2 regions of the Acidovorax sp. GW460-11-11-14-LB4 genome follow, and region 1 is predicted to be linked to the other one. Evidence: riboswitches for the same ligand, from Rfam matches in the RefSeq annotation. Region 1 holds a riboswitch; the other holds the start of a gene.
The links. A riboswitch is a leader RNA that binds a small molecule or an ion and turns the genes downstream of it on or off. The one in region 1 is predicted to bind glycine.
Positions count from the first base shown of each region.

Region 2: linked by a shared signal. The riboswitch ahead of AC07X4_RS05425 (D-amino acid dehydrogenase) and the one ahead of gcvT (glycine cleavage system aminomethyltransferase GcvT) in region 1 are both predicted to bind glycine.

Region 1 is NZ_JBWKYJ010000031.1:30,503-45,390, reverse strand. Features, by position in the region: gene gcvP (aminomethyl-transferring glycine dehydrogenase) at 1-1,274, opposite strand, end outside; gene gcvH (glycine cleavage system protein GcvH) at 1,389-1,763, opposite strand; gene gcvT (glycine cleavage system aminomethyltransferase GcvT) at 1,844-2,986, opposite strand; glycine riboswitch at 3,035-3,166, opposite strand; glycine riboswitch at 3,180-3,285, opposite strand; gene AC07X4_RS13000 (TRAP transporter large permease) at 3,291-4,568, opposite strand; gene AC07X4_RS12995 (TRAP transporter small permease) at 4,565-5,059, opposite strand; gene AC07X4_RS12990 (TRAP transporter substrate-binding protein) at 5,174-6,145, opposite strand; gene AC07X4_RS12985 (Lrp/AsnC family transcriptional regulator) at 6,613-7,071, shown strand; gene AC07X4_RS12980 (LysR family transcriptional regulator) at 7,317-8,231, shown strand; gene AC07X4_RS12975 (putative hydro-lyase) at 8,536-9,330, shown strand; gene AC07X4_RS12970 (TRAP transporter substrate-binding protein) at 9,347-10,315, shown strand; gene AC07X4_RS12965 (ABC transporter substrate-binding protein) at 10,501-11,766, shown strand; gene AC07X4_RS12960 (branched-chain amino acid ABC transporter permease) at 11,799-12,665, shown strand; gene AC07X4_RS12955 (branched-chain amino acid ABC transporter permease) at 12,671-13,693, shown strand; gene AC07X4_RS12950 (ABC transporter ATP-binding protein) at 13,693-14,406, shown strand; gene AC07X4_RS12945 (ABC transporter ATP-binding protein) at 14,406-14,888, shown strand, end outside.
Region 2 is NZ_JBWKYJ010000008.1:236-6,240, reverse strand. Features, by position in the region: gene AC07X4_RS05440 (rhodanese-like domain-containing protein) at 1-889, opposite strand, end outside; gene sorT (SorT family sulfite dehydrogenase catalytic subunit) at 1,111-2,325, shown strand; gene sorU (SorU family sulfite dehydrogenase c-type cytochrome subunit) at 2,327-2,665, shown strand; gene AC07X4_RS05425 (D-amino acid dehydrogenase) at 2,722-4,041, opposite strand; glycine riboswitch at 4,137-4,248, opposite strand; gene AC07X4_RS05420 (2-keto-4-pentenoate hydratase) at 4,477-5,265, shown strand; gene AC07X4_RS05415 (YXWGXW repeat-containing protein) at 5,332-5,787, opposite strand; partial or broken gene AC07X4_RS05410 (thrombospondin type 3 repeat-containing protein) at 5,944-6,005, opposite strand, start outside.

The DNA.
Region 1 (14,888 bases):
TCCTCAAAGTAAATCCGCAGGTTTGCGCCCAGGCTGATTGCCTTGGTTGCTATGGATTGTGTAGCGCCCTGGGTGTGCAGGCTCACGGTGTCGAACGTGGCCTGTGCACGCACAGGCGCACCCAGCTGCTGCAGCCCTTGCGTGAGGATGGCGGTGTAGCTGGCCACACGCTGTGCGATGCGCTTGAGTCCTTCGGGGCCGTGGTACACGGCATACATGCTGGCGATCACGGCGGGCAGCACTTGGGCCGTACAGATGTTGGATGTGGCCTTTTCGCGGCGGATGTGCTGTTCGCGGGTTTGCAACGCCAGCCGGTAGGCAGGTTTGCCATGCACGTCCACGCTCACACCCACCAAGCGGCCGGGCAGGCTGCGCTTGTATTCGTCGCGGCAGGCCATGAAGGCAGCGTGGGGGCCACCGGCGCCCATGGGCATGCCAAAGCGCTGGGTGGTGCCCACCACGATGTCGGCACCTTGTTCACCCGGTGGGGTGATGAGCGTGAGGGCCAGCAGGTCGGCCGCCACGATGAAGGCGGCCTGCTTGGCATGCGCTTTTTCCACGTCGGCGCGCAGGTCGTCAATGCGGCCGCTGGTGGCGGGGTACTGGGCCAGCACGGCAAAGTAATCGCCGTCCAGCAGTGTGTTCCATTCCTCGGCCGAATTGGCCAGGTGCACTTCCAGGCCCAGGGGCTTGGCGCGGGTCTGGATGACTTCGATGGTTTGCGGGTGCGCGTCGCCTGCCACCACAAACACGTTGCTCTTGCTCTTGACCGAGCGCTTCGCCAGCGTCATGGCTTCGGCGGCGGCGGTGGCTTCGTCCAGCATGGATGCGTTGGCAATCGGCATGCCCGTCAGGTCGCACACCATGGTCTGGAAGTTGACCAGGGCCTCCATGCGGCCTTGGGAGATTTCGGCCTGGTAGGGCGTGTAGGCGGTGTACCAGGCGGGGTTCTCGAGGATGTTGCGCAGGATGACGCCGGGCGTGTGCGTGCCGTAGTAGCCCTGGCCGATGAAGCTCTTGAGCAGCTGGTTCTTGCCCGCGATGGCCTTGAGTTCTGCGAGTGCCGCCGCTTCGGTGAGCGGCGCGGGCAGGTCCATGCCCCGGCTGCGTGCGATGGAGCGCGGCACGATGGATTCGATGAGCGCACGGCGCGAGGCCTCGCCGATCACCGACAGCATGTGCGCTTCGTCGGCCGCGTCGATGCCGATGTGGCGGGGCAGGAATTCGGTGGCGTTTTCAAGCGCGCCAAGGGGGGTGGCGGATTGCATCAGCATGGGGCAGTCTCGTAGGTCGCAGCGGGTTGGGGTCGGTGCCGGGGAAAGAGCGCGCACGCGACAGGGCGGCGGGCCGGGCATGGCCCGGCGCCATGCCCTCTGAGTCAGCAGGGATCAGGCGTTCTTGGCGAACTCGGTGTAGGTAGCTTCGTCCAGCAGGGCGTCGAGCTGGCTCGCGTCGGCCAGCTTGACCTTGAAGAACCAGCCAGCGCCCAGCGGGTCGCTGTTGGCAAGGGATGGGTCGGCACGCAGGGCTTCGTTCACTTCGACCACTTCGCCAGAGACGGGCATGTACACATCGGCGGCGGCCTTCACGGACTCGACCACACCTGCCACTTCGCCCTGGGCAAAGCTTTTGCCCACTTCGGGAAGGTCTACAAACACCACGTCGCCCAGCGCGTCCTGCGCGTGGACGGTGATGCCCACCACCGAAGCGTTGGCATCAGCGGCATTGATCCACTCGTGGTCTTTGGAGAATTTGATCGTCATGGGAAGCTCCTCAAGCAAAGGAAAAAAGTAAAGGAATCTGCAATGTAAGCGGGCGCAGCTTCTGCGCTTCGCTGATGAAATCAGCCGCGGTAGTAATTGGCTGGCACAAACGGCATGGCGCGCACTTCCATGGGCACCACCTTGCCGCGCACGACGGCGTTGACACGGGTGCCGATGGCGGCAAAAGCTGGCGTGACGTAGCCCATGGCCACGGGTTCGTTCACCGTGGGGCCCAGCAGGCCGCTGGTGACTTCGCCGATCTTTTGGCCGTCCGTGCTCTGCAGTTCGGTGTGCTCGCGCACCGGCACACGTTCCAGCGCCACCAGGCCCACACGCTTGCGGGGCAGGCTGGAAGGGTTGTCGATCTGTGCGAGCACCTTGTCGGCACCGGGGAAGCCGCCTGCACGCGCGCCACCGGCGCGGCGCACCTTCTGGATGGCCCAGTTGAGCGCGGCTTCGGGGGGTGTGGTGGTGGTGTCGATGTCGTTGCCATACAGGCACAGGCCTGCTTCGAGGCGCAGCGAGTTGCGGGCGCCCAGGCCGATGGGCTTGACTTCAGGCTGGGCCAGCAGGGCGCGGGCCAGGGTGTCGGCTTGCGCGGCGGGTACGGAGATTTCAAAGCCGTCTTCGCCGGTGTAGCCGCTGCGGGTCACAAAGCAGTCGCAGCCCGCGATGCTGAACGCGCCACCGGTCATGAACACCAGCTTTTCGACACCGGGCGCCAGGCGGGCGAGGGCGGTGACGGCCTGTGGGCCCTGCAGAGCGAGCAGGGCGTGGTCGGGCATGGGCACCACCTTGCAGCGCTGGCCGATGCGGGCCTGGATATGGGCAATGTCGCCCACCTTGCAGGCGCCGTTGACGATGACGAACAGCGTGGGCTCGCCATCCACTACGCCCTGGTTGAAGAACATCAGATCGTCAATGATCTTGCCTTCATCGGTCAGCAGCAGACCGTAGCGTTGCTTGCCCACGGGCAGGTCGATCACATCCACGGGCATCAGGGTTTCAAACGCAGCCGCCGCATCGGCACCGATCAGCTTGAGCTGGCCCATGTGCGACACGTCAAACAGGCCGGCGGCGGTGCGGGTGTGCACATGCTCGGCCATCAGGCCAGCGGGGTATTGCACGGGCATGGAATAGCCTGCAAAAGGCACCATGCGAGCGCCCAACTCGATGTGCAGGGCGTTCAGGGGCGTGGTGAGCAGGGGGGCGGTGGCTGACATGGCGGACTCCGGGGCAAATGGGGGCCGCAGCCACAGGGTGGCCACGGGATTTGCCCTGCTGTCCGCTTTACCTGAGAGATTCACCGCAGCGCCTTGGCTGGCCGTGCGGTTTGCTCCTTCGGTGGATGGCCTGCACACAGCTTCTTTTCTGTGGGGCCACCTCTCTCCAGCAAGGGAACGCCCGCATCGCTGCGGGCGGTTGCCAGTCCTTTTGCCTGAGCGTTCGGCTGCTGCCTGCGCCTTCGGCGGTGCTGCGCGTCTTATGGACAAGACGGAGCACTCTCTCCTGACCGGGCGATTCTAACTACTTTGCGTAGACCAGATCCCGAAGTGCCAACGAGATCGATGGCACGTAGGTGATGATCATCAGGCACACCAGAATCACGCCGACGAACGGCAGCAGGTGCTTGATGATCCGGTCGAGCGAGATTCTGGCCACCGTGCAGGCTGCGAACAGGTTCACCCCGAACGGGGGCGTGATCATGCCCAGGGCCAGGTTCACCACCATGATGAGGCCGAAATGCACAGGGTCGATGCCGAAGTGCATGGCCACAGGCGCGAGGATGGGGGCCAGCACGATGATCGCCGCACTGGTCTCGATGAACATGCCGATCACGAACAGCGCCGCGTTCACGCCCAGCAGGAAGAGGGCCGGGGACTGCAGCACCGCCTCCAGCCAGCGGCCGATGGCATCGGGCACGCCCGCACGTGTAATGAGGAATGCAAACAGCCCCGCGTTGGCGATGATGAACATGATCACCGCCGACGAGATGGCCGACTTGCGCAGGATGGCGAACAGGTCCTTGAGCTTGATCTCGCGGTAGATGACGATGCCCACCACCAACGCGTAGAACACGGCGACGGCCGATGCCTCGGTGGGGGTGAACACGCCGCCATAGATGCCGCCCAGGATGATCACCGGCATCAGCAACGCCCAGCCCGCCTGCAGCGTGGCCTTGCCAAAGGGCATGCGCCCATCGCCGTCGTTTTTGCCCCAGCCCTTGTACTTGCAGTACAGCCAGACAAACAGCATCAGGGCGGCGCTGATCAGCAGCCCGGGGCCGAAGCCGGCGATGAACAGTTCGCCAATCGATACCTCGGCGCTCACGCCGTACAGGATCATCGGAATGGATGGAGGGATGATCACGCCCAGCTCGGCACTGGTAGCCTGCAGCGCGGCAGCGTAGCTGGTGGGGTAACCATGCTTGATGAGTGCGGGAATCAGGATGGCGCCAATCGCAAACGTGGTGGCGACCGACGAACCCGATACGGCGGCAAAGATCATGCAGGTCAGCACGCAGGTCATGGGCAGGCCGCCCTGCACGCCGCCGACGATACTTTTTGCAAACTCGACCAGACGGCGCGAGATGCCGCCAGTTTCCATTAGATTGCCTGCCAGGATGAAGAATGGAATGGCAGCCAGTGGAAACTTGTTGATCGAGCCGAACATCTCCTTGACGGAAATTAGCATGTTCGCATTGGAGGCCTGGATGCCCAGGATGGAGGCCAACCCGATGGATACGGCTACCGAGACGGTGAGTGCGAAGCACAGCACCATCGTTGAAATCATGACCAAGCTCATTGGGCGGTCTCCAGTTCCATGCGCAGGGGATCGATGAGGTTGCCAATAATGCCCACGACGCAGAAGAGCCCCCCCACCGGCATGGCGAGGTAAGCCCAGAACATGGACACGGACTCGAGCCCTGCAACGCTTTGTACTCCGCCGCGTTGGGCGTAGTCCCATCCCCACCAGATGATGATTCCGATCAGTGCGAGTGCGGCCAGCGCGACCACCCAGTCGAGTACGCGCTTGATGCGCGGCGGGCTCCATCGGTACAGCACATCCACGCTCACCATCGCTCCCTGGCGAAAAGCGGCAGGGATCGCCAGGAACACCATCCAGATCAAGCTGAACCGGATCAGGACCTCCGTCCATTCAGCGGGCTGTTCCAGCACAAAGCGTGTCACGATCTGAAACATGCCCAGCACGGAGGCCAGGGTCAGCATGGCGCAAGCGCCCAGCATGGCGATGAAGGTCGTCCATCGCTCGAAGGTAAGAAAAGTATTTTTCATGGGGCGGTGCCAACCATGGGAGATGTGGGCCGAAAGGGAGGAATAAGAATAAAAACGCCCGATAGCGGCAGGGCTACGGGCGTCGTTTGCTATTGAGGCAATAGCGTTGCTGGGTTACTTGACCTCGCGGATCTTGTCGATCGCAGCCTTGCCGAACTGCTTTTCAAACTCGGCGTTGACGGGGGCCAGCGCCGCCACGAACTTGGCCTTGTCCACGTTGTCGATCACGGTCATGCCCTTGGCACGCAGGTCGGCTACGCCCTTGGCATCGTCTTCGTCCACGCGCGCACGGTTGGCTTTGGTGCCTTCCTTGGCAGCCTCGATGAAGGCCTGCTTGTCGGCTGCCGAGAGCTTGTCGAATGCGGCCTTGTTCATTACAAAGATGCAGGGCGAATAAACGTGGCCGGTGAGCGTGAGGTGCTTTTGCACTTGGTCAAACTTGGCCGAGATGATGACGGACAGCGGGTTCTCCTGGCCGTCCACCGTGCCTTGTTGCAGCGCGGTGAACACCTCGGGGAAGGCCATGGGCGTGGTGATGATGCCAAAGCCCTTGTAAGCGGCAATGTGCACGGGGTTTTCCATCGTGCGCATCTTCAGGCCCTTCAGGTCACCGGGCTCTTTCACGTCGCGCTTGCTGTTGGTCATGTGACGGAAGCCGTTTTCGGCCCAGGCCAGTGCCTTGAAACCCTTGGCGTCAAACTTGGACAGCAGGTCCTGGCCGATCGTGCCGTCCAGCACGGCCCGTGCATGCGCCTTGTCGCGGAACAGGAAGGGGACATCCAGGATTTTGGTCTCAGGCACAAAGTTGGGCACTGGGCCTGTAGAACTGAACGCCAGCTCTTGCGTCCCCAACTGCACCGCTTCAATCGACTCTCGCTCGCCGCCCAGTGCACCGTTGTAGAAGGTCTGTACCTTGTAACGGCCCCCTGTGCGTTTTTCGACTTCCTTGGCAAACGTGTCGATGGCTACACCCTGGTGGGAGTTCTGGGCCGTCGAGATGCTGATACGCATGGTGGTCTGCGCGGCAGCGGTGGCCACAAAGCCGAGCGCGAGGCTCAGGCCAACGACGAGTTTGGTCAATTGCATGGTGTCTCCTGTTGGTGGTGGGTCAGGGGAGATGTGGTGCGCTGCGACCCCTTGCGGAGCCCTCCCTGGTCTCGCTCAAATTATGGTGGTCCCGTCAGGCCGCAGGCATCGGGGTTTGTGCTGGTAAGCGTGCTTATTAACTGGGCAGACAGGCGTTTGCAGTTGCATTGGCGACACCCGTGGTGCCGAGCGGGCCCAAGTTTGCAAAGAGCCTGCATGGCCGCAGGCTGGCGTCAGTGCCCGCGTCTTGGCTACTGACTGCTTGTGTCGATGGGGGCTGGAATGCCAAGGGCCCCGTGCTGGCGGTAACCAGCCGGGGCCTTGTCAATTTATGCGCTCCGGTAAGAGCGCCTTGATGAAAGAAGTATGCGCCGAGTGCCGTAGATGAATTTGCTGAATTTGGCGCAATAGACTAGGTGAGCAGAATAATTTTCTGTATTTGTAGGATTTGATGAATAATTTGACCAATGGATCGACTTGATAGAAAAATTCTCGCTGCGCTACAAGCCAACGCACGCGCCAGCCTGCAAGAGATCGGACAGGCCGTGGGCCTCAGCCCTTCACCGTGTTGGGGCCGGATCAAAAAGATGGAAGAGGCGGGTGTCATCCAGGGCTACACCGTGCGCATCAACCCCCAGTCGCTGGATCTGGCCGACACGGTGCTGGTGCAGGTCACGCTCGACAGCCACTCCGACAACACACTCGAAAAGTTTGGCGAGACACTGGCCAGCATTCCCGAAGTGATTGAGGCGCATCTGGTCTCTGGGGACTACGACTACCTGCTGCGCATCGTCGTCAAGGACACCCGAGATTACGAGCGTCTGTTGCGCGAGAAGCTTTACAAGATCAAAGGCATACGGCACAGCCGATCCAGTTTCGTATTGCGCACCCTGAAGAAGGCGGACTTGCCTCTGTTCACGGGGTAGAGCGGCTCTCTGGTGCTTGGTTTGTTTTGCGGCGTCCTTGCAGAAAGCTGGCAATGCGTGGTGGGCGCTTGCACCACAAGCGAGCCGGCCGACTTTATGCCGGTGACATGCGGCGGCACAATGGCTCCCATCGCGTTAATGCAGAACGAACGAAAACAGGTGATGCCGGCTTAGCGCACCAACACCGTGCAACCGTCTGGGCAGTGCGCCAAGCCGCCGGACGCAGAGAAATTCGAAAAAGATCCATGAACCTGCGTTTTGTCGAAGCCTTCTACTGGGTTGCTTCTCTCAAAAGCGTGACGCGCGCCGCAGAAAAACTGTTTTTGACCCAGTCAGCCATGTCCAGCCGCATCTCGGCGCTGGAAGAAGAGCTGGGCGTTTTGTTGCTGGATCGGCGTGACAAGCACTTCAAGCTCACGGTGGCCGGTGCCCGGTTTCTGGTGTACGCCAAGCGCATGCTGGAGCTACAGCGTCAGCTCAAGACCGAGATGGGATCAGGCGGCCCGTTGGAAGTATCGATTCGCCTGGGGGCCATCGAATCGGTACTGCACTCGTGGCTCATTCCGTGGGTGGAACAGCTGCGCAAGGACAACCCACTGCTGGAGCTGGAGCTGACGGTGGAAACCACACCTGTGTTGCTCGAGCAAATCCGCCGGGGCACGCTGGATGCCGTGTTTGCCGCGTTGCCTGCATCGGCTGATGGCATACGCAGCCAGGCGGTGACGCCCATGGAGATGGTGTTTGTGGGTAACAGCAAGACGCATCGCAAGCGTCGCTATGCGCTGGAAGACTTTGCAGGCGCTGACATCCTGACTTTTCAGCGCGGCTCGCAACCGCACGTGTCACTGCTCGACACGTTGCGCCAGGCACAGGTGGAGCCGCGTTGTGTGCACACCATCTCGTCGATTTCTGCGATGGTGCAGCTGGTGCAGGGCGGCTTTGGTGTGGCCACGCTGCCGCGCCTGGCAGTGCAGCGCCTGCTCGCGTTTCCAGACCTGCGTGCGCTGGCTTGCGACACCACACTGCGGCCGCTGCCCATCCACGTGAGCTATCGCGAAGACCCCTCGTCCCCCGCCATGGAAGCCGTGGTGCGGTCGGCCCTCGATTTCATCGAGCAGCAGCAACAGCCCGCGCCAGCCCGCCGCCCTCGCAAGGGCTGAACCTCGCATCAAAGCGGCTCAGCGCGCCTTGGGGCGCGCGCGGCATATGCCGTGTTTCTCCGGAATTCCTATGGTTCCTGTGTTTCAGGGTTTACCCGTAAATTTTCTCTCAGGGTTTTCCCTCGGCACCAAGATGGTTCGTCTCTCCCCAATGAAGTGCATGGAAAAAATCGATGAGCTGATAGAAATTTTTTGAATTTGCCAGGGTCGGTCACCCCCCAACACAATCTGCCCAACGTCATGCAATTGACATTTCTCAATGCAAGGAAAAACGGTGGACTTCGTTCAAGAAAATTCGCTCGCGGTGTTTGGTTCCGAAGGTGCCAGCAATCCGATCCATGTACGTGACACGATCCGCAAGGGCCTGTGGACATCGCACACAAGTGGTCTCGCGGATGGCCATGTCCAGGGCAACGTGGTCATCCTCCCCGAGGTGCTTGCCAGTGACTTCCTGCGGTTCTGTCAACGCAATCCCAAGCCTTGCCCCGTGCTGGCTGTCAGCGAGCCTGGCCAGTTCACCTTGCCCTCGCTGGGCAAAGATATCGACATCCGCAGCGATGTGCCGCTGTACCGCATCTGGCGCCACGGCGAAATGTCGGAAGAGGTGGCGGACATCGCCAGCCTCTGGCGGCCAGACCTGGTCACCTTCATCCTAGGCTGCTCGTTCTCATTCGAATCCGCGTTGATCGAGGCAGGCATCCGCCTGCGCCACATTGACGAAGGCAAGAACGTGGCGATGTTCCGCACCAATGTGCAAACCGAGCCAGCCGGGCCCTTTGGGGGGGCCATGGTGGTGACCATGCGTCCCATGCCGGCAGCGGATGTGATTCGCGCCGTGCAGGTCACCTCGCGGTTTCCGAATGTGCATGGCGCGCCTGTGCATATCGGTGACCCGGCACTCATTGGCATCGCCGATCTGGCCCATCCCGACTACGGGGATGCCGTGGCGCTGATGCCTGGGGAGATTCCTGTTTTCTGGGCCTGCGGCGTAACACCGCAATCGGCCATCTTGAATGCCCAGCCCGCGTTCTGCATCACGCATGCACCGGGCTGCATGCTGGTCACCGACCTTCTCAACCACCAACTCGCAAGCTTCTGAACCAGGAGCGTTACCAATGAAGAAGTTCACTTTTTTCGTAGCTGCCGTTCTTTGTGCGGGAGGGGCGCAAGCCCAGGTGAAATGGGACTTGCCCTCGGGGTATGCGTCCAACACGTTCCAGGTGCAAAACCTTCTGCAGTTTGTGCAAGACGTTGATAAGGCGACGGGCGGCAAACTCAAGATCAGTGTGCATCCCAATGCTTCGTTGTTCAAAGCGAACGAAATCAAACGCACTGTGCAGTCCGGTCAAGTCCCGATGGGTGATTTCATCTTGTCCAGCGCAGCCAATGAGTCTGCTGCCTACGGCATCGATTCGATCCCCTTCCTGGCCAGCAGCTATACAGAAGCCAAGCGTCTTGATCAGGCATCGCGATCCATGTTGGCGAAAACCTTGGGTGCTCAGGGCATGCAATTGCTCTACACGGTGCCGTGGCCTCCGCAGAGCCTCTATTCCGTCAAACCGGTCAAGTCGTTGGCAGATCTCAAAGGCACCAAGATGCGTGCCTACAGCCCTGCAACCTCCTACATCGCATCGGCCGTGGGGGCTCAGCCAGTGACGGTTCAGCTGACGGAACTTTCGGCAGCGTTGACCACCGGCACGGTGGACAACTTTCTCACATCCAGTGCCAGCGGCGTGGATGGCAAGCTTTATGAGACGGTCAAACACTTCTATGGCGTCGCGGCGTGGCTGCCCCGGAATGCAGTGGTCGTGAACCAGAAGGCCTTCAACGGGTTGGACAAAGCTACACAGGACGCCTTGCTTGCCCAGGCTGCGGCGGCAGGGCAGCGTGGCTGGTCCTTGAGTGAGCAAAAAGACCGTGAGTACCTCAAAGAACTGGTGGGTAAGGGAATGCAGGTGGATGCCAGTGCGGAGTCTCTCAAGAAGGAGCTGAAACCTATCGGCGAGCGCATGGCCGCCGAATGGGTGAAGGTTGCCGGAGACGAGGGCAGGGCGGTGATTGAAAGCTACTACAACAAGAAGTGAGGCCTTCGCGCGAGCGTTGGCACTTGTTCTTGCATGCAACTGAGTCAGTCCATGAAGCACATTGACTCTGTGGCACAGCGGACGGTGTCCAAGCCTCGTGCTTCATTCTTCCTTGACTGCGGGCGATATCGCTGACAGCGCGCATCCGCAGGAAATATTGCACTTTTATTGAAGGAGTATTCGAAATGAAAAAGACCCTATGGATCCGCGTTGCCGGTGCAATCAGCGGTGCGGTGATATCTCTGTCTGCCCAAGCGCAACAGGAAGTGAAGATCGGTGTGATTTATCCACTCACCGGTACTGGTGCGGCCGTTGGGGCTGAACTGCGCAACGCGCTGGAGCTGGCTGCCGACATCGTCAACAACGGGGCGCCTTCGGTTCCCAACCTGCCGTTTGCGGCTGGCAAAGGTCTTCCCAACCTCAAGGGTGCCAAGATCAAGCTGGTCTTTGCCGACCATCAGTCCAACCCGCAGATCGGCGCGACGGAAGCCGAGCGGCTGATCACGCAGGAAAAGGTCGTGGCGCTGATCGGCTCGTACAACAGCAACGTGACCGCGACGGCCAGCCAGGTGGCCGAGCGTGCCGGTATCCCGTTCCTCAACCCCGAGTCGTCCTCGGCCTCGCTCACGCAGCGCAACTTCAAATGGTTCTTCCGCACCACGCCGCACGATGACCTGTTTGTGCACAACGCCTTCGAGTTCTTGAAGGAGTTCGAGGCCAAGCGTGGCATCAAACCCAAGGTGGTTGCGTCGCTCAATGAAAACGGCCTGTGGGGTGCTGAGACGACCAAGCTGCAGACCAAGCTGGCGGCCGAGTTCGGCCAGAACATCGCCAAGCAGGTGTCGTATCCCGCCAAGACCACGCAGTTGACCTCGGAAGTGCAGGCGCTCAAGGCGGTCAGTCCCAACCTGGTGCTGCAATCGTCCTATACGGCGGACGCCATCATGTCCATCAAGACCTATAAGGAGCTTGGATTCTCGCCCGACATGATCCTGGCCAACAACGCTGGTTTCACCGACACGGACTTCATCAAGACCCTGGGCAAAGACGCTGACTTCATCATCACCCGCGAGACCTGGGCGCTGGACTTGGCCTCCCGCAACCCGATGATCAAGGAAGTCAACGACCTGTTCCAGAAGCGCTACAAGATCAACTTCACCGGCAACAGCTCGCGCACCTTCACAGGCCTGATGGTGATGGCCGACGCGATCAACCGTGCGGGCTCCACCGAGCCCGAGGCCGTGCGCACCGCGCTCACGCAAACCAACATCCGTGCCGACGACATCATCATGCCCTGGAAGGGTGTGAAGTTCGACGCATCCGGCCAGAACACGCTGGGCCGCGGCATCCTGGTGCAGATCATTGACGGCAAGTACCACACCGTGTGGCCCTTCAACATGGCCACGCGTGAAGTGGTGTGGCCCATGCCCAAGTGGGATCAGCGCAAGTAATGGCGCCAATGGCTGAAGCCTGAAAGAAAACCATGACTGCGGAAATTCTGTTCCAGACGCTGGCCTCGGGCGTGATGATCGGGTTGATATATGCGCTGGTTGCGATCGGACTGACCATGATTTTCGGGGTCATGGACATCGTGAACTTTGCGCACGGCGAGTTCCTCATGCTCGGCATGTACTCGGCGTTCTGGATGTTCTCGCTCTATGCGCTCGACCCCATCTACACCCTGCCGCTCACTGTCCTCATGCTGTTCGCGTTCGGCGTGCTGCTTTACCAGTTCGTGATTGTGCGCATCATCAACGCACCCATGCTCTCGCAGATCTTCACGACCTTCGGGATCATGATCCTGCTGCGCGGCATTGCGCAGTTCCTGTGGAAGCCGGACTTCCGCTCCATCGAGAACTCGCTGGTGAGCGGCACTGTCAAGGCGCTGGGCGTGCAGGTCGGGCGCCCCCAACTGGTGGCCGGCATCGGCGCCATCGTGATCACGGGCCTCATCTACTTCTTCTTGAACAAGACCCGCCTGGGCGCTGCCCTGGAGGCCACCGCGTCTGACAAGGAAGCCGCGCGTCTCATGGGCATTGACTCGCACAAGATGTTCGCACTGGCCTGGGGCGTAGCGGCCGCGTGTGCCGGGGCTGCGGGCGTGTTGCTATCCACCTTCTTCCCGATCTTTCCCGACGTGGGAGCCAACTTCATCCTGCTGGCCTTCGTGGTGGTGAACCTGGGCGGCTTCGGCAGCATTACCGGCGCCTTCTGGGCCGGGATTCTGGTCGGCGTGATCGAGGTGATGGGAGGGCTGCTGCTCGGGCCCCAGTACAAGACAGCGGTGGTACTGGTGCTCTTCCTCGGAGTGCTGATGTTCCGCCCGCAAGGCCTGATGGGCAAGGCATGACCACCATGAAAAACTCAATCCTTATCGCAGCGCTGCTGCTGGCCACCCTGGCGCTGCCGTCCTTCGTGGATGCGTCGCAACTGAACATGGCCATCCTCGTGCTCATGGCCGCCCAGCTGGGCGTGGCTTGGAACATGCTCGGCGGCTACGCCGGGCAGGTGTCCCTGGGCCATGCCGCCTTCTTCGGGCTGGGGGCCTACACCTCGACGCTGCTGCTGCTCAAGTTCGGCGTCAATCCGTGGATCGGTGCGCTGATCGGCGGGACCCTGTCGGCCTTGCTCAGCCTGGCGTTCGGCTGGTCGTGTTTTCGCTTGAAGGGCCACTACTTCGCCATGGCCACCATCGCCGTGGCCGAGCTGGTGCAGATCTTCTTCAACGAGTGGGAGTACGGCGGTGCCGCTGTGGGCCTGTACGTGCCCATGGACAAGCAGGGCTGGCTGTGGATGAACTTCGCCACCAAGCTGCCCTACTACTGGCTGGCCCTGGGCCTGCTGGTGCTGACTCTGGCCGCCAACTGGTGGGTGGAGCGCAGCTACCTGGGCTACTACTTCCGGGCGATCAAGGACGAGCCCGACGCTGCGCGCAGCGTGGGCATCAACATCGCCCGCTACAAGCAGGTGGCCTTGTCGCTGAGTGCGTTCTTCGCCGCGCTGGGGGGCAGCCTGTATGCCCAGAAGGAGCTGTTCATCGACCCGGGCTCGGTGCTGTCCACGGCACTGTCGATCAAGATGGCCCTGGTGGCCATCCTGGGCGGGGTGGGCACGTTGTTCGGTCCGGTAGTGGGGTCCGTGGTGCTCACCAGCATCGAAGAATTCACCCGCATCGTCTTCGGTGGCACGGGCAGGGGCACAGACGTGATCATCTACGCCACCATGATCATCCTGATAGCCGTGTACTACCCCATGGGCATTCTGGGATGGGTCAAGAGCTTCAAGGAGCGGCGGGCGGCCCGTGCCGACGCGTCGCGCCAGGTGGCCGAGCACGCAGCGGGTGCTGCGCCACTGCAGTCGGCAAAGGGAGAGGTGTGATGAAACTGCTTGAAGTCAAACAGGTCAGCAAGCGCTTTGGCGGGCTGACCGCCAACCAGGACGTCTCGTTCGATGTGGACAAGGGCACCGTCGTGGGACTCATCGGGCCCAACGGTGCAGGCAAGACCACCATGTTCAACTGCGTCGCGGGCTACTTCGCGCCCACCGAGGGCAGCATCTTGCTGGGTGGGCGCAACATCGCCGGCCTGCCGCCCGAGGCCTGCGCCCGTGCCGGCGTGGGCCGCACCTTCCAGGTGGCGCGCAGCTTCACCAGCATGACGGCCTGCGAGAACGTCATGACCGGCGCCATGCTGCTGCAGCACAACGTGGCCAAGGCCCGGGCCTTGGCCCTGCAGTGGCTGGCCTTCGTCAACCTGCACCGCTTTGCGGACAAGCCCGCAGGCAGCATGACCATCAGTGAGCAGCGTCGTCTGGCCGTGGCCCGGGCGCTGGCCATCGAGCCGCAGATCCTGCTGATGGACGAGGTCATGGCGGGCCTGAACCCCTCGGAGGTGCGCGAGGCTGTGGACGTGGTGCTCAAGATCCGAGAGCGCGGCATCGCCTGCCTCATCGTGGAGCATGTGCTCGAAGGCATCATGCCCATTGCCGACAAGATCGTGGTGCTGGACCGGGGCGTAAAGATCGCGGAAGGTACGCCAAAGCAGGTCTCCAGCGACCCACAGGTCATCTCCGCCTATCTGGGAGACGAATAATGCTCAACATCAAGAACCTCAAGGTCTGCTACGACGACGTGCTGGCCATCTCGGACGTGAGCCTCACCGTGGGGGCCGGCGAGATCGTGGCCCTGGTGGGGGGTAACGGCAACGGCAAGTCGACCACACTGCGCGCGGTGGCGGGCCTCAACGCCGCCGCAGCGGGCGACGTCTCCTTCAACGGCCAGTCCATCGGCGGCCTGCCAGCCCACCGGCGGGTGTCGCTGGGGTTGTCGCTGGTGCCCGAAGGACGCCGGTTGTTCCCCCGCCTCACGGTGCTGCGCAACCTGGAGCTCGGCGCCTTCACACGGGCCGACAAGCACGAGGTGGCCAGCAGCATCGACGAGATGCTTAACCTGTTCCCCATTCTCAAGGAGCGGGCCACCCAACTGGCCGGAACCATGAGCGGGGGCGAACAGCAGATGCTGGCCATCGCCCGGGGCCTGATGGCCCGGCCCAAGCTGCTGATGCTGGACGAACCG
Region 2 (6,005 bases), on a different contig from region 1:
TTTCGGTGCGGGTGTCCACCAGCGTGGCGCCCTGCGCCAGCAGGGTCTGGGCCTCGCGCGCGGTGACACGGTTGACCCCAGGCAGGCTGGTGGGCGTGAACAGCCCCAGCTCGGCCACGCGGCGGTATTCCACCGCCTCCGGGCGCACGGAGACTGGCTGCAGGCCGCTGGCGGAGGACGACGCGTTGAACCACTGGGCCAGCTTGTTGCGCGCATCCGCCGGCAGGTCTTTTTTCACCACGATGGAGAACCCGCCCGGAACGGGCTGCGACGTGGCCAGCACCCGCGCGATGCCGGGGTACGCCGCAGACCATTCGGCCCAGTCGTCCTCGCGCACCACGGTGGCATCGGCCGTGCCCAGGGTCAGGGCGGTGAGGCCCGCCTGGGGAAATTTTTCGTATTGCACGGCGCGCAGGTCCTGGAGCGACAGCCCTGCCTCGTTCAGCATGCCGCGCGCCATGTAGGTATAGACCGAGTCCTGCTGGGGCAGGTAGAGCCTGCGGCCCTTCATCGCAGGCACTGCCGCCAACTGCTGCAGCCCGACCAGCAGGTATCTGTCTGATTTTTGCGTAGCGCCCACCAGTTCGTAGCCACGTTGCAATGCAGACGCCGCCACCTGGGCAGGGCCAATGAAGATGTCATAGCCCGCGCTGCGGGTGGCGCGCATCACGTCGGCCATATCCTCGCTGGTCGTCAGTGCCACCGACTGGCCCGCGGCTTTCGACAGGCCTGATTCGGCAGCGGTGCGCAGGATGGAATGCGCTGCCTTGCGGGCGGTGGGTTCCACGGCCACGATGGCCGTCAGCTGGGCCTGTGCTGCGCTGCATCCCAGCCATAGGACAAGTAGCAGTCCCAGCGGGCCTCGGGTCGGTTTTCTGGTGGTGTTCATTGCGCTGCTCCTCTCCCCAAAACAAAGCGCGAATATGCCCACGCCCCCCGCACCTGCGTACGAATGTTTCCGATCTTTTGTTCTTGTTACTTCTGCTAACGATGCCGTGCGTGCGGCAGGAGGAGCTGCCGCACAGAATGCGGGCTGACCCGATCCCCCGTCCCCGCCCAATGGCGAGGGGCTACAAGGTTTTGTCCACCCCACTATTTGGAGACGTTTCCATGAAAGATTCGATGACCCTGCCGCGCCGCCACATGTTGGCCGGAAGTGCTGCTGCCCTGAGCGCGCTGGGCCTGGCCGGATGGACGGGCAGTGCGCGGGCCCAGCAGGCCGCAGCGTCTGCGGCCAAGCCGCTGCCCGCCTATGCGGGGTGGAAGTCGCCGGATGCATTGATTGTGCACAGCAGCAGCACCCTGGAGACGCGCCGCTCCGCGTTCGGCACCAGCGTCATCACGCCGTCCAACCAGCTGTACGTGCGCAACAACCTGCCTGCGCCTGACGCGGCCATCCTGGACAACCGCGACGCGTGGACGGTGTCCGTCGAAGGGGTCAAGAGCCCGCGCAGCCTGACGCTGGCGGAGCTCAAGACGCTGGGCGTGGAGACCGTGGCCACCGTGCTGCAGTGCTCGGGCAATGGCCGGGGCTTTTTCCCCAGCAAGCCCAGCGGCACCCCCTGGTCGGTGGGCGCTGCCGGTTGTGTGGTCTGGAGCGGTGTGCCGCTGCGCAACGTGGTGGCCGCCCTGGGCGGGCTGGCCGATGGTGCCGCCTACCTGACCGGCACGGGGGGCGAGAAGCTGCCCGAAGGTGTGGACCCGCTGTCGGTACTGGTGGAGCGCTCGGTGCCCGTGAAGGCGATGGACGACGCCCTGCTGGCCTGGGAGATGAACGGCGAGCCGCTGTCGCTGGCGCATGGCGGCCCGCTGCGGCTGGTGGTGCCCGGCTACCAGGGCGTGAACAACATCAAGTACGTCAAGCGCGTTGCGTTTACCAGCGCACAGTCGCAGGCGCGCATCATGTCGCACGGCTACCGCATGTCGCCGCCCGGCAGCAAGGCCAGCCCCGACCAGCCTTCGGTGTGGGAGATGGGCGTGAAGTCGTGGATCAACGGCCCCTTGCCCGACAAGGGGGCACTCAAGCCCGGACAGGTGCAGGTGCATGGCGTGGCCTTTGGCGGCACGCGCGGCATCAAGGGCGTGGAGGTGTCGGCCGATGGCGGCAAGACCTGGTTGGCGGCCAAGCTCATCGGCCCCGACCTGGGCCCCTTTGCCTGGCGGCAGTTTGCGCTACCCGTGCGCCTGGAGGCGGGCACCCATGTGCTGGCCAGCCGCGCCACCGACACGGCGGGCAATGTGCAGGCCGAGCAGCGCGAGGAAAACCTGGGCGGCTACAACAACGCCAGCTGGCGCGACCACGCCGTTACCGTGACTGTGGCCTGACATGGGTGGATTGAACCGAGCGCGCCGCCTTGCCGTGGCGGTGTGGTCGGCTGGCGCCTGTGCGTCGGCCTGGGCCGCCGACCCTGCCGAACTGGCGCGGGGCAAGGAGCTGTTCACCAAGATCCAGCCCGCCTGCGCCGTGTGCCACACACTGCAGGCCGCCGGGGCCGAGGGCCAGGTAGGCCCGGTGCTGGATGAGCTGAAACCCGACGCCGGCCGTGTGCTGCGTGCGCTCAAGGCAGGCATCGGCGTGATGCCGTCCTATGCCGAGCGCATGAGTGAGAAGGACATGCTGGCCGTGGCGCAGTTTGTGGCGCACGCCACAGGCGCGGCCAAGTAGGCGCAGCCTCTCGCGGCGGTTGCAACGGCCTTGGCTCGCTGCAACCGCGCGCTGCTTCAGGCTGCCGTGCGCGACGGCACCAGCGCCGCCCCGGCTGCGCGCCCCTGCAAGCCCTGGAACGCAAAGTCCACCTCGGGCACGCGGCCGCTCACGATGTCGGCCAACGCCTTGCCCGAGCCGCAGGCATGCGTCCAGCCCAGCGTGCCGTGGCCGGTGTTGAGGAACAGGTTGCCCACCTTCGTCTTGCCGATCAGCGGCACGTTGCTGGGCGTGGCGGGGCGCAGGCCGCTCCAGAACTGCGCCTGGCTCGCGTCGCCCGCGCCAGGGAAGAGTTGCTCCACGCGCCGCACGATGGCCTCGCAGCGCACCTGGTTCAGGTGGCGGTCATAGCCGTTCAGCTCGGCCGTGCCGGCAATGCGCAGGCGATCACCGCCGCGTTCGCTGGTGTAGCGCGAGAACACGAGCTTGAACTCGTCGTCCGTCAGGCTCACCTGGTGCGCCTTGCTGGCGTCCTTGACCGGCATCGTCACCGAGTAGCCCTTGGCCGGGTAGATGGGCAGCTGGATGCCCAGTGGCTGCGCCAGCAGCGGGCTGAACGAGCCCATGGCCAGCACAAACGCATCGCCGCGCACGCGCTCGAAGCGGCCTTCGGCATTGGTCACTTCCACATGGTCGATGCGGCCGCCTGCCTCGCGCAGCGCGGTGATGTGGTGGCCCATGCGGAACTGCACGCCCGCCGCCTCGCACAGCTTGGCCAGCTCGCGCGTGAACTGGTTGGCGTCGCCGGATTCGTCCTCGGCCGTGAAGGTGGCGCCCGCCAGCTGCGGGCGGATGTGGGCCAGCGCAGGCTCGATGCGCACGGCCTCGTCGGCGCTGATGACCTGGCGCTCGCAGCCGAGTTGGCGCATTTGCTCGGCAGGGGCCAGGGCGCCGTCGAATTCTTTTTGGTTGGTATAGAAGTGCAGGATGCCCTGCGTGCGCTGGTCGTACTGGAGGCCGGTGGCCGCGCGCAGCTGCTGCAGCGTGTCGCGGCTGTAGGTGCCCAGGCGCACGATCTGCTCGATGTTGTGGCGCGTGCGCGCGGGCGTGCAGTTGCGCAGGAAGGACAGGCCCCACAGCCATTGCCGCATGTCGGCGCGCAGGCGGAACAGCAGCGGAGCATCCTCTTTGCCCAGCCACTGCAGCACCTTGAGCGGCGCACTGGGGTTGGCCCAGGGTTCGGCGTGGCTCACCGAGATCTGGCCGCCGTTGGCAAAACTGGTTTCGGCGCCGGGCGCACCCTGGCGGTCGATGACGGTCACCTCGTGGCCGAGTTGCGAAAGGAAATAAGCCGAAGTCACGCCGAGCAAGCCGGCGCCCAAAACGATCACGCGCATGATTTTCAAAGCCTTTCTGGGCTCTGGCGCTAGAACAACATGCGCTGGCAGCTATGAATTCAATAGCGTGCAGCTGGCGCATGAATGCCCTAGCTGCCGCTCCCCCTGTCCTTGGTACCTGAGAGATTCACCGCCACCCACCCGGGCTGCGGCTTGCTCCTTCGGTGCGCTTCGCGTTGCGCGAAGCGGCTCTCCAGACGGCTTTGATGAATGGTGCAGTACGGGACCTGAGCGTGTATGGGAGTTTGCGCCTTCGGTGCAGCGGCGGCCTGTGGCTGCCGTGCTCTCCTGCGAGGCCGATTCTAGGGGCCAAGCCTGCGCGCAAGATCAACTCCGGCGGCTAATGGGGCGCAATCGTTGCTGATGCAGCGGCGCGGGGCCGCTGGTGAAGGTGCCGATAATCCGCCGACCCCTTATCCCACTGAGAGTTTTGCCATGCCCCCCGCCCCCGCCACTTTGGACCCTGTCGCCAGCGCCGCCGTCATCACCCAGGCCCGGGAGGGACGCACCCCCCGCCCGCTGGACTTTCCCGCAGGGCTTCGCCCACGCGATGCCGCCGAGGCCTACGCGGTGCAGGACGCCGTGGTGCGTGCGCGCGGTGACATCGCAGGCTGGAAGGTCGGCGCCGCGTCGCCCCAGGCGCAACCCGCGCGGGCCGCTCTCACGCGCGATTCGGTGTGGGCGGCCGCAGCGGGTGAGGCGGTTGCTCTGTCTGCAGCGGGTTTTGCCGTGATGGGCGTGGAGGCGGAGCTGGTGTACGAACTGGGGGCCGACCTGCCCGCCCGCGCCACCCCCTACAGCGCCGCCGAGGTGCTGGCGGCGGTGGTGTCGGTGCGCGCCGCCATTGAGGTGTGCGACACACGCTTTGCTGCATGGGCGCAACAGGGCGAGTGGAGCCGCCTGGCCGACCAGGCCTGCCACGGGGCGCTGATTGTGGGGGCTGGCACCAACGATGTGGCTGCCGTGCAGCCCCTGGCGCAAGCGGTGACCTTGTCGGTGAACGGGACAGTGGCCGTGCAGCATGCCACCTGGGGCAATCCGGCGGGCGACCCGCTGCGGCTGCTGGTGTGGCTGGCCAACGAAGGCGCGCGCAGCCTGGGCGGGCTGCGCGCGGGGCAGTGGGTTACCACAGGGTCGTGCACCGGCACCGTGCTGGTGGCGCCAGGTACCGAGGTGGTGGCGGACTTTCCGGGGCTCGGTCAGGCTGTGTTGTTGCTGCGGTAGCAGTGTTCGCTGCTACCGCAGGGACGGGGCCTGCTCAGCGCCCTGGTCGCGGTGGGAGTTGCTCCCTCAATTGCGGCGCGGGTTGTCCGGCTGGCTGTCGCGGCGGTTGGGCACACCGTCGCCATCGCGGTCGCGGTCGTTGCGGTTGGAGATGCCGTCACCGTCGCGGTCCCAGCCACCGCGTTGCATCTCCCACCGGCCTTCGCGTTCGATCCACTGGGGCTGGCGATATTGGTAACCGTTGCGTGCCTGCACCCAGTGGCCGCGCACCCAGTGGTGGCGGTTGCCACGCCATTCCCAGTGGCCTTCTTCCCATACCTGGCCTCGGCGAGGGCGGGGCATCGCTTCATTGCGCGGAGGTGGCGGCGCAGGAATCACCTGGTAGGTGGGCGCAGTCTGGTAGCCGCGCTCGGGTTGGCCGGACTGAATGATGACGGTGCCCTGGGTGGCGGCCTGCGCAGGAGCGAAGGCCAAAAACGCCATAAGCGCGAGGGATGCTGCGGTGAGCGGGTGGCGGGCCATGAGTGTCTCCTGTGGGTGGTTCGATGTGGAACCGGGTGTATCGATGGTGCACGGGTACCCGGCGCCGCGCTGTAGGCGCGATGCCGCCCCTGGCGTAGGCGCAGGGGGGCGCTCTGGGGCTGGCCTGCGCGCTACCGCAGGCGGCCGCCCCTCGGCTTAACGGCGGTATGGGTTGTCCGGGCGATGGTCGTAGCGGTTGGGCACGCCATCACCATCGC